2 regions of the Neobacillus sp. PS2-9 genome follow, and region 2 is predicted to be linked to the other one. Evidence: riboswitches for the same ligand, from Rfam matches in the RefSeq annotation. Region 2 holds a riboswitch; the other holds the start of a gene.
The links. A riboswitch is a leader RNA that binds a small molecule or an ion and turns the genes downstream of it on or off. The one in region 2 is predicted to bind S-adenosylmethionine.

Region 1: it holds a riboswitch for S-adenosylmethionine, as region 2 does, so the genes downstream of both, RCG25_RS03545 (methionine ABC transporter ATP-binding protein) here and RCG25_RS05215 (methionine ABC transporter ATP-binding protein) in region 2, are expected to answer to the same signal.

What each region holds. Positions count from the first base shown of each region.
Region 1 covers NZ_CP133269.1:690,360-697,888, reverse strand. Annotated here, with positions in the region: gene RCG25_RS03570 (hypothetical protein) at 1-271, shown strand, start outside; gene RCG25_RS03565 (hypothetical protein) at 343-753, shown strand; gene RCG25_RS03560 (right-handed parallel beta-helix repeat-containing protein) at 695-2,326, shown strand; gene RCG25_RS03555 (MetQ/NlpA family ABC transporter substrate-binding protein) at 2,388-3,218, opposite strand; gene RCG25_RS03550 (methionine ABC transporter permease) at 3,237-3,911, opposite strand; gene RCG25_RS03545 (methionine ABC transporter ATP-binding protein) at 3,901-4,914, opposite strand; SAM riboswitch class I at 5,054-5,159, opposite strand; gene RCG25_RS03540 (ABC transporter permease) at 5,345-6,490, opposite strand; gene RCG25_RS03535 (ABC transporter permease) at 6,491-7,529, opposite strand, start outside.
Region 2 covers NZ_CP133269.1:1,075,522-1,083,050, reverse strand. Annotated here, with positions in the region: gene RCG25_RS05240 (cysteine desulfurase) at 1-714, opposite strand, end outside; gene sufD (Fe-S cluster assembly protein SufD) at 714-2,024, opposite strand; gene sufC (Fe-S cluster assembly ATPase SufC) at 2,046-2,831, opposite strand; gene RCG25_RS05225 (MetQ/NlpA family ABC transporter substrate-binding protein) at 3,237-4,076, opposite strand; gene RCG25_RS05220 (methionine ABC transporter permease) at 4,097-4,771, opposite strand; gene RCG25_RS05215 (methionine ABC transporter ATP-binding protein) at 4,764-5,789, opposite strand; SAM riboswitch class I at 5,952-6,059, opposite strand; gene RCG25_RS05210 (O-acetylhomoserine aminocarboxypropyltransferase/cysteine synthase family protein) at 6,196-7,512, opposite strand.

The DNA.
Region 1 (7,529 bases), 390 kb from region 2:
TCTCAGCTTCTCACCGAATGTCCTGCCTGAAAAAGTGGGAACAAACTATGCCCACCCTGACAAACAAGGCACCATTGAGGGTGAGATAGTCTTAGAGAGTAGAGGTGGAAAATTGGCACCGGGCCATGACGGACTCACTTTTTACTACACAAAGCTTGATCCAAAGGTGCACAACTTCGTTCTTGAAGCAGACATGACCATTGATCAGTTTGGACCGGAAACAACGGCTGGACCGAACGGACAGGAGTCAAATACCCTTGGGGAAACTTAGGCAGTGAGTTAAAGGCCTCTCCTTTTACAACAGATTCAACTTACAAACTTCCAATTGGGACACCTGTCCATGTGAAATTAGAGAGAACCGATAGCGAATTTATCATGTCTGCTACCTTTACCCACCTAGTGGAGCAGAAAACTTTTGAAAAAAGAATCACGGGTGCAGACATGGTACAGGTCATCGATCCGGATCATATGTATGTAGGCTTTTATGCAGCAAGAAATGCAAAAATGACCATCCGAAATGCGAGCTTATCACTAAGTGAGGCTCATACCATACCAACACCCCCGGCACCTGTTGTTGAACCAAAGGCAGCCATGGAAATCGTTTCTGCACCAGAAATTGGCTCGGCTAACTATGAGCTAAAAACTCTGGCTAATTATGATGGAACGATTACGGTAACGAAGGATGGATCAGAGGTTGTCAGCAACGAAGGATGGATCAGAGGTTGTCAGCAACGAAGCAGTCAAAAAGGATGAACTCTACTCCTTTGCAACAAAGTTGGACAACGATACAACGAATTTTAGTGTGACCTATACGCCAACAGGAGCTCCTTCTACTACACCGATTACAAAAACCATTCAAGTAACAAAGAAGGTGTACAACTCGGGTGCCGGACTTTATGTGTCACCAAATGGTACAAGTTCAGCACGAGGCACCATCGACGACCCGATGAATTTAGAAACAGCAATCAAGTATGTTCTTCCTGGGGAAACTATTTTTATGCGCGAAGGGACTTATACGCCTTCCGCTATCATCGATATTAAAAAGGAATATAGTGGTGAGAAGGATAAAGTAAAAACGCTCGCCGCCTATAACGGCGAAGAGGTCACCATAGATGGGCAAAACCATCTTGCTAATGTGCTCAAGTTAAATGCGGATTATTGGCATTTGGCTGGGATCCATATTACTAGGGGTGTATCCAATGGAATGAGAGTAAGCGGAAATCACAATGTGGTCGAGCAAATGCTCTTCAATTTTAACGGGGATACAGGTTTGCAAATTAGCGGCAGCGGTTCAGATCCTGAAAAATGGCCGAAGTACAACTTGATTTTAAATTGTGAATCCCATGACAACCATGATTTGAGTGATGAAAATGCCGATGGTTTTGCTGCAAAACTCGGTGTAGGTGCGGGCAATGTGTTTAAAGGCAATATCGCCCATCACAATATTGACGATGGTTGGGATTTATATAACCGAACAAATGAAGGGGCAAATATGCCGATTACCTTGGACGGAAATATTGCTTATTCCAATGGGAAGCTAAGTAATGGCTATAACGAAGAGGGCAATCAGGGGAATGGCTTTAAGCTAGGTGGAGAAGGCCTGCCGGTTGCTCACATCGTCCGTAACAACATTGCGTTTGATAACAATATGGACGGCTTTACCGATAATTTTAACCCTGGAAAAATTGTCGTCGAGAACAATACTTCTTTCAACAACAAACGCTTTAATTATGTGTTCCGAATCAATCCTTATTTTACAGCTGTGGAGCAGGGAATATTTAAAAATAATCTCTCCTTTAGAACGAACGGCGGTACCATAAGAGATTCAATCAGCGGAAATGTCGATGAGACCAATTTCCTTTTTGACGGGTCAAAGACAGTGAATAGTGCTGGTGTAGCGGTTTCAGCGAAGGACTTTGTCAGTCTCGATGTCCCTGAAGAGTTTACTAGATATGAAAATGGTGCCATTAATTATGGGAACTTCCTCCGTTTAGCTCCTGAGAGCGAACTAAGTAAAGCGGGAACCCATGTCGGCGCGTTAGCAGCTAACCCAGTATCTATTAAAGTGGAAGGTCCGGATTCCTTAAGAGAAGGAGAAACGGCTTCGCTTGTGGTGAAGGGTGTTTATTATGATGGATCTGTCCAAACATTGACCGATGAAGTGGAATTTACTAGTGCGGATCACACTGTTGCGGTGGTGAACCAAAACGGTGTTGTTCAAGCTGGTAAAAAAGGTAAAACAACAATCAAAGTCTCGTACCATGGCTTAACAGCTGAGCTTCAAATCCATGTTAAAACCATGCCGCCTGGGCTGAAAAAGAAGTAAAGAAATGGGGACAGTCCCCCGCTGCGTTAAAGCGCCGGGGGACTGTCCCCATCTTTTCCCCTTATTTCTTCATCCACTCCGGCTTTCCAAAGCCTTTAAACTTCTCATCAATGACTTTTTTGAAGTCTGCAGATTCCACGACTTCTTTAATATCTTTTGCAAGTTGAGAATCTTTGTTTTCTGTTTTTACCGCAACGATATTGCGATAGGAATCTAGCATATTTTCAAGTGCTAGTGCATCTAGCAGGTTCATTTTTGCAGCCAATGCGAAGTTTCCAGGTACTGCCGCTAAATCGACACTGTCCACAGAACGAGGAAGCTGGCCTGCTTCAATTGCTTGGAACTTCAAGTTTTTCTTATTTTCAACAATGTCCTTCTCAGATACTTTCAACGGGTCGGCACTTTCGTTAATTGTAATTAGGCCTTCATCACGAAGTGTATTTAAGGCACGAGCTGCGTTTGTTGGGTCATTCGGAAGCGTAACCGTTGCTCCGTTTTTCACTTCATCCAATGATTTGAATTTCTTTGAGTAAAGCCCCATTGGTGCAGTTGGAACAGAAATCAGTGCAGACAACTTCATGTTGTTTTCCTTCGCAAAATTCTCTAGATAGATAGAATGCTGGAATAGGTTTGCTTGGATGTCCCCATTGTCTAACGCTTTATTTGGCTGGATGTAATCACTGAATTCTACAATCTCAACTTTGTAGCCCTTCTTTTCTAAACCAGGAACAATTGCTTCCTTCAACATATCACTGTACGGACCAGCAGTAGCCCCTAATTTAATATCTTTAGATTTTGCTACTGCTTTGTCTTTACTCTCTGAACTGCTGCCGCATGCTGCTAACGCACCTACAACTAAAACTAACACCATTGCTAAAAACCATTTTTTCATAACTTTTTCCTTCCTTCCTTATCTTCTTTTATCGACAACTTTGGCAACAAAATCACCAAGCAGTTGAATAACCTGAACTAAAATAATTAATATAACAACAGTGGCAATCATGATGGTATTGTCATAGCGGTAATACCCAAAGCGAATTGCTAAATCTCCAATTCCACCGCCGCCCACTGTCCCGGCCATCGCCGAAAATCCGATTAAACTAATAAGGGTCAACGTAATACCCGAGATGATTCCTGATCTTGCTTCAAGGAGCAGAACATCTTTTATAATCATGGTTGGCGTCGCTCCCGCCGCAATCGCCGCTTCGATGACCCCTTTATCGATTTCCCTTAATGCCGTTTCGACGATTCGAGCAAAGAATGGAATGGCTGCCACCGATAGCGACACACTTGCGGCTGTCGGTCCAATCGTCGAACCAACGATGAAGTTGGTTAATGGAATTAGCGCTACCAGCAAGATAATAAATGGAATCGAACGAATCAAGTTTACTAGGAATCCCATCGTTACTTGAATCATGCGATTTTGTAAAAACAAGCCTTTGTCAGTGACAAATAACAGGATTCCCACTGGCAAGCCAATGACGATGGCAATCGCTAAGGAAATCATAATCATATAAATCGTCTGCATAAAAGCAGTATTGATATCTGGAATTAATTCCACCAGATGCTGAAAATCAAATCCCATTTCGTAACACCTCCACTTGCGCGGCCCGGTCCTCAATGTATCGAAGGGCCGCGGTCAATTCCTCTTTCGCACCTTTCAGTTCCATAATGAAAATGCCCAAGGGCAATTCTTGGATGTATTCAATCGAACCATGGAGGAAGTTCCCTTTTACGCTGAATGTCTGCAGCATATCGGAAATGACCCCCTCACCGGCGACTTTCCCTTTAAATAACACCTTAATGATTGGCCCTTCACTGCTAGACAGGATGGACTCCGGTATATCAAAAGATACTACACTATCAATAAACTCTCCGGTGAGCTCCGCCTGAGGGTTGGCGAAGATGTCATAGACTGCTCCTTCTTCAATCACCTTCCCGTCTTGCATAATCGCCATCCGGTGGCAAATTTCTTTTACTACGTCCATCTCATGCGTGATGAGAATAATCGTAATGTTAAGCTCCCTGTTGATCTTTTTTAATAGATTCAAAATCGACTTGGTTGTGGTCGGGTCAAGGGCGGAGGTTGCCTCATCACACAGCAGGACTGTTGGATTATTGGCGAGTGCCCGTGCAATCCCCACCCGCTGCTTTTGTCCACCGCTCAGCTGGGCTGGATACACATCGCGCTTATCCGCAAGTCCCACCGTTTCTAGTAATTCCATCACACGGGTGCTGATTTGATTCTTCGGATAGTTGGCCGCTTTCAGCGAAAAAGCAATATTTTCATAGACTGTCTTTTGACTGATGAGGTAAAAGTGTTGAAAGATCATGCCAATCTTTAGCCGTGCCAGACGAAGCTTCTCCCCTTTTAAGGAAGTAAGGTCCGTCCCATCGACAGTAATAGTGCCTGAAGTAGGTTGTTCCAACAAGTTAATGCAGCGGAGCAACGAGCTTTTTCCGGCGCCAGAGTAGCCGACGATACCATAGATTTCCCCTCGTTGAACCGTTAAAGAAACATCATCGACTCCCTTGACCGTTCCACTTTTCGTTTTATATTCCTTTGTTAGTTGACGAATCTCAATCATAATGATGACCTCTTTTTTCATGAGCGATATTTTAAAATAATGTTTATCCAGTTAGCCTGCTACGACCCTGTTGGATTTTTCCATACAAAAAATGCCCCTTTCAACTGAAAGGAGCATCGAAATACAAACAATTATTTCAAGCTTATCTTTCAGAATGAAAGTCATTCTGCTGGAATTGGCACCTTCCCAATTAGGGGGTTGCCGGACGTCATAGGGCCAAGTCCCTCGGTCACTCTCGATAAGAATTATTAGTTTTTTTTAACATTTTTGATATTACTAATCTATTTTTATATTGTCAATCATCAAAAAATAATATTCTACCATTGTAAGTGTTTCCATTATTATCAAATCAACTATTTAGGGCGTCTAAAAAAATTTTTGGGGACAGTCCCCCGGCGCTTTAGCGCAGTGGGGGACTGTCCCCGCTCTTTTAGATAAAGTTCTGTGTCGTATTATTTCTACTGAACCGATACACGGCGATCAGGAAGAATGCCGCTGCAAAGGCGAATAGAATGATGTAGTGTAGGTACAGGCCGCTGAAGGTGCTTCCTTCCTGCAATTTAGTGAGTGTGTCTAAGGTCCAGCGCTGCGGCAGGAATTCTGCAATTTTTTGCAACGATTTCGGCATGACTTCAACTGGCCAGAAGCAGCCAGACAGCATGACAGTCGGAGTGATCACTAAGTTTTGCAAAGCGCCCGCCGCACTCCGGTTGTTGGCGAAAGAAATGATCACTAATGACAAACCGACTGAAATCAAGGAAAAGAGAATCATAACAAACGCGGCTTCCCAAAAGGACACATTCACGCCCATATCAAAGACCATTCTCATAATGGTTAACGTGATTAACACCTGGATCGTCATCACAATCATATTCACAATCACATTCGCGAATACATACTTCCTCGCATTGATCGGTGTCGATAATAAGCGGTAATACGTCCGCTGTTCTTTTTCCAACAAAATAATCTCAGATAGATTAACTGCCGACATCATCATGATCATAATCAGGAACCCAATCGCTTGGTTGGTCATAAGCTTATTTTTTGAAGCATCTTCCACTGAATGGTTCACAAGCTTATATCCACTTTGCTGATAGTCCTTCACCATCTGTTCGAACATCGGCTGGTTACCGTCCGCCGCACGACTGATCGTTGCTAAATTATTGATATATTGATATAAATAGGACTTCACAAATCCTGTCACCGCAGCCCCTTTGATAGAGCTAATCTCAATATGGTCAGGTGAACCCTTCAGCACGCTATCTGAGAATCCTTTTTCAAAGATAATCACAGAGTCAAGCTTGCCAGACGTAATCTGCGCCTTCCCCTCTGCTGCCTCCACCCCGGACACCTTCACGTTCTCTAACCCTTTGAGAAATTGAATCGTATCTTCCGTAACCTCGCTCTTGTCTTGATTCACGATGCCTACCGTGAGGGTCGGTGTTTGATTTCCGCCATAGGCAAGAAGGGCAATGAAAATTCCCACCAAAGGCATGAGCAAGAACATGATTACATTTTTTCGTTTACGAAACGTCATACTTAATGTGTTTTGAATTAACCAGAGGATATCCTTCATTTATAGCCCCTCCCGTCGTTTTAAAGAGATAACCGCTACTAGTAAAAAGAGGAGTGACCCAGCCATGTTGATGGTGATTGCAGGGATGGCCGCAGATAGGTCATTCGCATAAATTAATTTCATTAACCCGTTGTTCATCCAAGTAAGGGGAGAAAGCTCCGTAATCAATTTGAAGAAACCCTCAGGATTCACAATTCTAAAATAGGACCCGCCAAAGAAGGAGGATAACTGAGCAACGAGTGTAATGATCACTTTTGGAGCGGCATGTGTTTTTGCTAAAAAGCTGATTCCAATCCCTAAGCTCACCGCAAAAATAATCTCAGTCAAAAGAACCAGGTAGACCATTCCTTCATGATCGCCCCAATTCGCATGGAATAACAGCTTGCTCAGCTGAACTACCAGCAAGGCAGATAAACTACTGCTGACAAGACCTCCAAGTACTTTTCCGATAAAAATTTCACTTTTTCTAATCGGAGAGGCAATCAGACGATTGGCCGTCCCTCTCACTCGTTCTTCCACAATTAACGAACTGGCCGACATCGCTCCGTACAGGATAATCATCGTCGTAATCACAATCGCATAGTAATCCATCGAACTCGGCTGCTTATCAGGTTGAAGCGAGGTTTCTTTGATAAAATTCGCCTGGCTATCGCGAGAAAACGCTGCCATTTTATCCGGTGCCGTCTTCATGATTTCAGTGGCAATATTGTATTGATTCACATAAGCGGAAAGCATGCCTTGAAGAATGTTTGCTTCGATGCTGCTGCCATTATTGAGATACAGCTGCACTTCCTTATCTGATACCTTGACATAGCCATCCACTTTACTTTGCTGCACGTCTTTTTTCGCCTTGGTTTCATCGATGACTTTTTTAAAATGAACACCCGACTTTTTGACCTCCTTAACAAAAGGCTGAAAGTTCTCCCCCTTTGTTGTATCTGTGTATACCACGTGGAGATCATCCACAGGAATACTGGTGGTAAACGTGTTCGACAAAGCCGTACCTAGTACAAGCATCAAGACAATCGGAAAGAGGAGC
Region 2 (7,529 bases):
TTTCTTTCCATAAAGAACGCCGATACCAGTAGGAGCGCACATTTTGTGTCCAGAGAATGCAAGGAAATCGCAATCCAAATCCTGAACATCAATTTTCATATGCGGAGCACTCTGCGCACCATCTACTACCATAATTGCCCCATTTTCATGGGCGATTTGTGCAATTTCTTTCACCGGATTAATAACGCCAAGTACATTTGATACTTGCATCACAGAAACAACCTTTGTGTTCGCTGTAATGGTTGCACGTACATCATCAAGTGAGATGGTTCCATCCTCTTGGAGAGGAATGTATTTTAACTGGGCACCTGTCCGTCTGGCCACTTGCTGCCATGGGATAATATTGCTGTGGTGCTCCATATAAGTTATAACGATTTCATCGCCTTCTTTAAGATTAGCGGCAGCATAGCTTGCTGCCACAGTATTAATAGAAGTCGTTGTTCCTCTTGTAAAAATAACTTCCTGAATCGATTTAGCATTGATAAATTTGCGAACCTTTTCTCTTGCCCCTTCGTACGCATCAGTAGCTCTTGTTCCTAAAGTATGCACACCACGATGGACATTGGAATTGATTTCACGGTAATATTTATCAACTGCCTCGATCACTTGAAGCGGCTTTTGTGATGTAGCAGAACTATCTAAATACACCAACGGATTGCCGTTCACTTCTTGGTCTAGGATCGGAAACTGTTTGCGAATATCCTGGATATTCATTAGCGTACTTTCCTTTCGATCACTTCAGTCAGTTGTTTCTTTACTCCTTCTATCGGAAGCTGGTTAACAACCGGTGCAAGGAAGCCATGAATGATTAAGCGCTCTGCTTCTTGCTTTGGAATTCCGCGGCTCATTAAGTAGTAAAGTTGCACTTTATCCACTCGGCCGACAGATGCAGCGTGACCTGCTGTTACATCATCTTCATCTATTAAAAGAATTGGGTTAGCATCTCCGCGCGCTTTTTCGCTAAGCATTAATACGCGTGATTCTTGCTCGGCATTTGATTTAGAAGCGCCATGCTCGATTTTTCCAATCCCATTAAAGATGGAAGTTGCACTATCCTTCATAACACCATGCTTTAGGATGTACCCTTCGCTATTTTTCCCAAAGTGAACAACCTTTGTCGTAAAGTTTTGTGTTTGCTCTCCACGTCCAACGACAACTGTTTTTGTATCACCATAGGAACCATCACCAATTAGGTTGGTTGTGTTCTCAGAAATAGTGTTTCCTTCGTTCATTAACCCTAACGCCCACTCAATACGTGCATCTCTTCCAGCAACACCGCGACGGTTCACATAGGTAGTTGTTCCTTTTGCAAGGTAATCTACTGCACCATATACAACCTTCGCATTGTTATTTGCGATAACCTCTGAAAGAATGTTTACCACAGAATTAGAATCTTCAATCGTTGAAATATAGTTTTCAACATATGTGACAGAGCTGTTATCTTCTGCTACCACGATAACATGGTTAAAAAGATTAGCTTCCGCGTGGTCGTGAACGTAAACCGCTTGAATAGGTTGAGAGATGACTACGTTCTTTGGAACATATAAGAAGACTCCACCGTTCACAAGTGCCGTATGAAGGGCAGTGAGACGGTGTTCGTCAGCATTAATTGCTTGTGTCATATAATACTTTTTCAAAAGCTCGCCATGCTCTCTAGCTGCTGTGAAAATGTCTGTAAAGATAACACCCTTACTTTTTAGATCTTCTGATAAAGATAAAAAAGCAGGAGTTTGATTACGTTGTATATATAGATTCTTATCATCTGCTTCCAAATCAACTAAAGCTTTTACTTCCTCCGGTAATTCATCAAGAGAAGAATAAGCAGCACTTTTAACAGTATGTTGATTGAACTGAGTGAAATTCCATTTATCTATTTTTGTTTTATCAGGTCTTGGCATTGGCAGTTGTTCAAAACTCTCTAATGCTTTGAGACGGAACTCTTCAAACCAAGCAGGCTCGTTCATTTCTTTCGAAAAGGAGCTTACAAAACCCTTATCAAATGGTAATTTTGTTTCTGTTGTCATTGTAATCCTCCTAACACTATCTTACGCTTCTTGCCCAACTGTTTCATCTTCAATTCCAAGCTCTTGCTTGATCCAGTCATATCCTTCTGCTTCTAAGCGTTGTGCTAACTCTGGCCCGCCTGATTTCACAATACGACCCTGCATCATAACGTGCACATAGTCAGGAGTGATATAGTCTAAAAGACGTTGATAGTGAGTAATAACTAGGCATCCGAATTCTTCGCCTCGCATTTCATTGATTCCTTTTGACACAACTTTTAATGCGTCAATATCTAGCCCTGAGTCAATTTCATCCAGGATCGCAATTTTTGGTTCTAACATCATTAATTGTAAGATTTCATTACGCTTTTTCTCTCCACCAGAGAAACCTTCATTTAAGTAGCGTTGCGCCATATCAAGGTCCATTTCAAGGAATTCCATTTGCTTATCCATCTTACGGATGAATTTCATTAATGAAATTTCATTACCTTCACCTAGGCGACTATTTAATGCTGAACGTAAAAAATCGGCATTGGTTACGCCGTTGATTTCACTTGGATATTGCATTGCTAGGAATAGACCTGCACGAGCGCGCTCATCTACTTCCATTTCAAGGACATTTTGTCCATCTAAAGTAATGTTACCACTAGTTACTTCATATTTAGGGTGACCCATGATTGCAGATGATAAAGTGGATTTACCAGTTCCGTTAGGTCCCATAATTGCGTGGATTTCTCCACCTTTCACTTCAAGGTTAACACCTTTTAAAATTTCTTTCCCATCAATTCCTACATGTAAATCTTTAATCGTTAAAGTTGATCCAGCCATATCTATACCTCCGAAAAGAAAGTGTTGTATCTTGCAGACCGTGTTAGGTCTATAACTCTATTCTCATTTTATTCTCATTACAATCTTATAACAAATGAAATGTATTAGCAACTCTAAAACAGTAAAAACAGTACCCCTATTTTCATTAAGTAATTGCTAATTGAGAATAAGAAGTGCTTTTTAAAGAATTTTCTGATAAAAAAATTCTTGAACCCATATATGTAAAAATACACTCGGTTAAAATCATACCTTATTTTTTCAACTTTTGCCAAGTGAATTTGGGTGTATATCTCTTCTATTTTTACCCAATTCTAACGTTTCATGTATGACTTCAGAAATAGCAAAAGCCAGTGAATAGCTCACTGACTTTTACTATTTTCTTCTTATTTATATGGTAATCGTTTTTTATTCAGAAACAGGTACAACTGCACCTTTGTATTTTTCAAGGATGAAGTCTTGGATTTCTTTTGAATGAAGGACTTCTACAAGAGCTTTGATTGCGTCTTTATTTTCGTCACCTTTACGAACGGCAATGACGTTTACATATGGTGATTCTTTGTCTTCAATTGCAATAGAATCCTTCACTGGGTTTAATCCTGCATCAATTGCGTAGTTAGAGTTGATCAATACTGCATCACCTTCACCATTATTGAAGATCTGTGGTAAAAGCTTCGCTTCATAGTTTGCATCAAATTTTAGGTTCTTTGGATTTTCTACAACGTCTTTTAATTCTGCTTTTGTTTTATCAATGCCTTCTTTTAACTTGATTAAGCCTTGTGCTTCTAGTAATGAAAGTAGGCGGCCATGGTCAGCTACAGAGTTACTCATGATTAAGTGAGCACCCTTTGGAAGGTCACTTAACTTTTTATATTTTTTAGAATAGACACCGATTGGCTCGATGTGAATACCGCCAGCGTTAACAAATCCGTAGTTAAATTCTTTGTTTTGTGATTCTAAGTAAGGGATGTGCTGGAAGTAGTTTGCATCTAATTCTTTTGAAGCCAATGCTTTGTTTGGTAAAACATAGTCAGTGAAAGTTGTGATTTCAAGGTCGATTCCTTTTTCTTTTAATAACGGTTTTGCTTGTTCTAAAATTTCAGCGTGTGGCACAGTTGAAGCCCCAACTACTAATTTAGTAGTGCCACCCTTTTCTGAAGTACCCTCAGATTTTTCTTCTGATTTACCGCAAGCTGCAAGAGCTAGGGCTAATGTTAAAGCTAGTAAAACGGATAACCATTTTTTCATGTTGAACTCTCCTTTTATTTTTATCTTTTATCTAATTTTGAAGTGATGAGATCACCAATTAACTGAATGATAAACACAATAATTAAAATAATGACGGTAGCGACAAATGTGACGTCATTTTGATTTCGTTGGAAACCATAGTTGTAGGCAAGGTTTCCTAATCCACCTGCACCAATCGCTCCTGCCATTGCTGTGTAACCCACAAGAGCAATAGCTGTAACGGTAATACCGGAAATGAGCGCTGGCATGGATTCTGGTAGTAGCACCTTCCAAATGATCGTGCTTGTTGTTGCTCCCATTGACTTAGCGGCTTCAATGACTCCTTTATTAATCTCTCGAAGACCAATCTCCACCATCCTTGCATAAAAAGGGGCAGCCCCAATAATCAGTGCCGGCAAGGCCGCATCTTCTCCAATCATCGTTCCTAATAAGAAGGTGGTGAACGGGATTAATAATACAATTAAAATGATGAACGGAATGGAACGAAAAATATTAACTATTCCACTAATAATCGTATTAATCGGTTTATTCTCCCACATATTACCTTTCGTTGTTAGGAAAAGAAGTAAACCTAAGATTGTCCCCAAGATAAAGGTAACGAGAACCGAAATGGCTGTCATATAAACGGTGTCTTTCGTTGCGTCCCACATCATGAGCCAATCGACATTTTCAAAATATTTTCCACTATTATTCATTTGTTACCACCTCCAAACCAACCTGCTGGGAACGAATAAAGTCTATGGCTTTGTTTACTTCTTTTTCGTCACCATCAAGATGAATAAAGAGAGTTCCATATGAACCACTTTGTGTTTGCGAAATTTTCCCCTGCAGAATATTTACTGTAACCTCATGGTGTCTGATTAAATTTGAGATGAGCGGCTGCTCAGCTGACTCGCCAATGAAAGTCAATTGAACGACCTGACCAGAATGATACCGTGCCAGCAAATGTTCCGCTGTTTCTTTTGTTTCTTCAGGCTCTGTCACCTGTTGAACAAATCGCTTCGTGATTTGCTGCTGCGGATTACGGAACACATCCAAAACGGAACCAAGCTCAACTACACGGCCGCTTTCCATGACGGCAACCCGATGGCAAATTTTTCGAATAACATGCATTTCATGTGTAATCAACACAATGGTCAGACCTAGTCGCTTATTGATATCGACTAATAAATCCAAAATGGAATCGGTTGTCTGAGGGTCCAGTGCTGAAGTTGCTTCATCACAAAGTAAAACCTTTGGATTATTAGCAAGGGCTCTCGCAATCCCTACCCGCTGCTTTTGTCCCCCACTCAATTGAGAGGGATAGGCGTTTTCACGTCCCTCAAGGCCGACGAGTTTGATGAGCTCATTGACTCTTTTCTGTCTTTCCGGTCCCTTTATACCTGCAATTTCCAGTGGAAAAGCAATATTTTCACTTACTGTTCTTGACCAAAGTAAGTTGAAATGTTGAAAGATCATACTGATTTCTTGACGTGCTTTACGAAGCTCACTGCCCTTAATCTTTGAAATGACACGACCAGCCACTGTGACTGATCCATCGGTTGGTAGCTCCAACCCATTAAGCATTCGAATTAACGTACTTTTTCCGGCACCACTATATCCGATGACTCCGAAAATTTCCCCCTCTTGAATTTCTAAATTCACGTCATCGACCGCTTTTAGCTGGCCTTGTTTGGAAGGAAAAATCTTACGGACGTTTTTTATTGAAATCATTTGAATCACCCGCTTCTATCCTATTTACCTAAAATTCAGAAAGTATCTACTATAACCTGACATTTACTTATAGAATTTGACTGTACCCCTGAAAAGATTCTATTTTAGAAAAATAAAATGCCTTTCTGCACGGGCAGAAAGGCATTAGTAAAATAGACCTTTCTCCCATCTCCCAAAGCAAACGCTTTGTGTGAATTGGCACCATTTCAATGTAACATTGACGGTTGCCGGGCTTCATCGGGCACATCCCTCCACCTCTCTTGATAAGAGCTTACAGCATTCTATATTCAATTAACACGTTAGTCAGTTTAAGTAGTTATTTTAGTACGAAAGCTATCGTATCATGGATAAAAAAGGGTGTCAATAAAAAAATCTATTAATTCTTACTTATTGGATGAGGTAAATTTTAGGCATTTGCTTTGACAGATGCCAATCCCGTTGCTGTCTCAATCGCAGATTCGAGATCATCAATTAAGTCTTCAACATTTTCAATCCCAATAGAGAGACGGATTAAATCTTCTGATACACCTGCTGCCTTCAACCCCTCTGCATCTAATTGTTGATGGGTAGTACTAGCTGGGTGAATGATTAGACTTTTTGAATCGCCAACATTGGCCACATGTGCCCATAAGGATAGAGAATCAATGAGCTTCGCTCCTGCTTCCTTCCCACCTTTAATTCCAAAAACAACCATGGACCCTGCACCTTTAGGTAAATATTTTTTCGCTAATTCATAGTCCGGATGTGATGGATGCCCCGGATAGGATACCCATTCTACTGCTGGGTGGTTTAATAAATAGTCCACAATCGTTTTCGTATTGGCTACATGCTCTTTCATCCGAACATGCAGGGTTTCAAGGCCTAGTGTAAATTGGAATGAATTTTGCGGGCTCAGTGCCGGACCGAGATCACGCAATAACTGTACACGTGCCTTTACAATATACGCTACAGCGCCCAATGCTTCTGCATAGACAAGATCATGGTAGCTTGCATCCGGAGTCGTAAAGCCAGGGAATCTAGAAGAGTTCCAGTCAAACTTCCCACCATCAACAATTATGCCGCCCGTTGATGTCCCATTACCTAATAACCACTTTGTTGCCGAGTGAACAACAATGTCTGCCCCGTACTCAATTGGTCTGCATAAGTATGGTGTCGCAAAGGTATTGTCGATAATTAATGGGACACCTGCCTCGTGTGCAATATCAGCCACTTTTTCAATGTCTAACACACGTAAGCTTGGGTTCCCGATTGTTTCTGCAAAGACAGCCTTTGTTTTTGGAGTAATCGCTGCTCTGAAGTTCTCCGGATTTTCCGAGTCGACAAATTTAACGTTAATTCCGTACTTTGGAAGGGTCACTGCGAATAAATTATAGGTTCCACCATAGAGGTTGGAAGCAGCAACAATCTCATCTCCTGCCTCAGCCACATTCAGAATGGCGAGGGTAATTGCTGCCATACCACTAGCAACGGCCAGGGCTCCGACACCGCCTTCTAGCAGGGCTACTCTCTCTTCAAATACGGTTGTAGTAGGATTATGAATACGGGTGTATATGTACCCTGGTTCTGCTAAACTAAATAGGTTTGCTGCATGTTCAGTGTTTTTGAATTGATAGGCATTGTTTTGATAGATGGGAACGGCACGCGCTCCTGTTACTGGATCTGGAGCCAATCCTCCATGAACACTCAAGGTTTCAAAACGATATTTCTTTTGATTTTCTCCCATTTTCCTAGCTCCTCCCT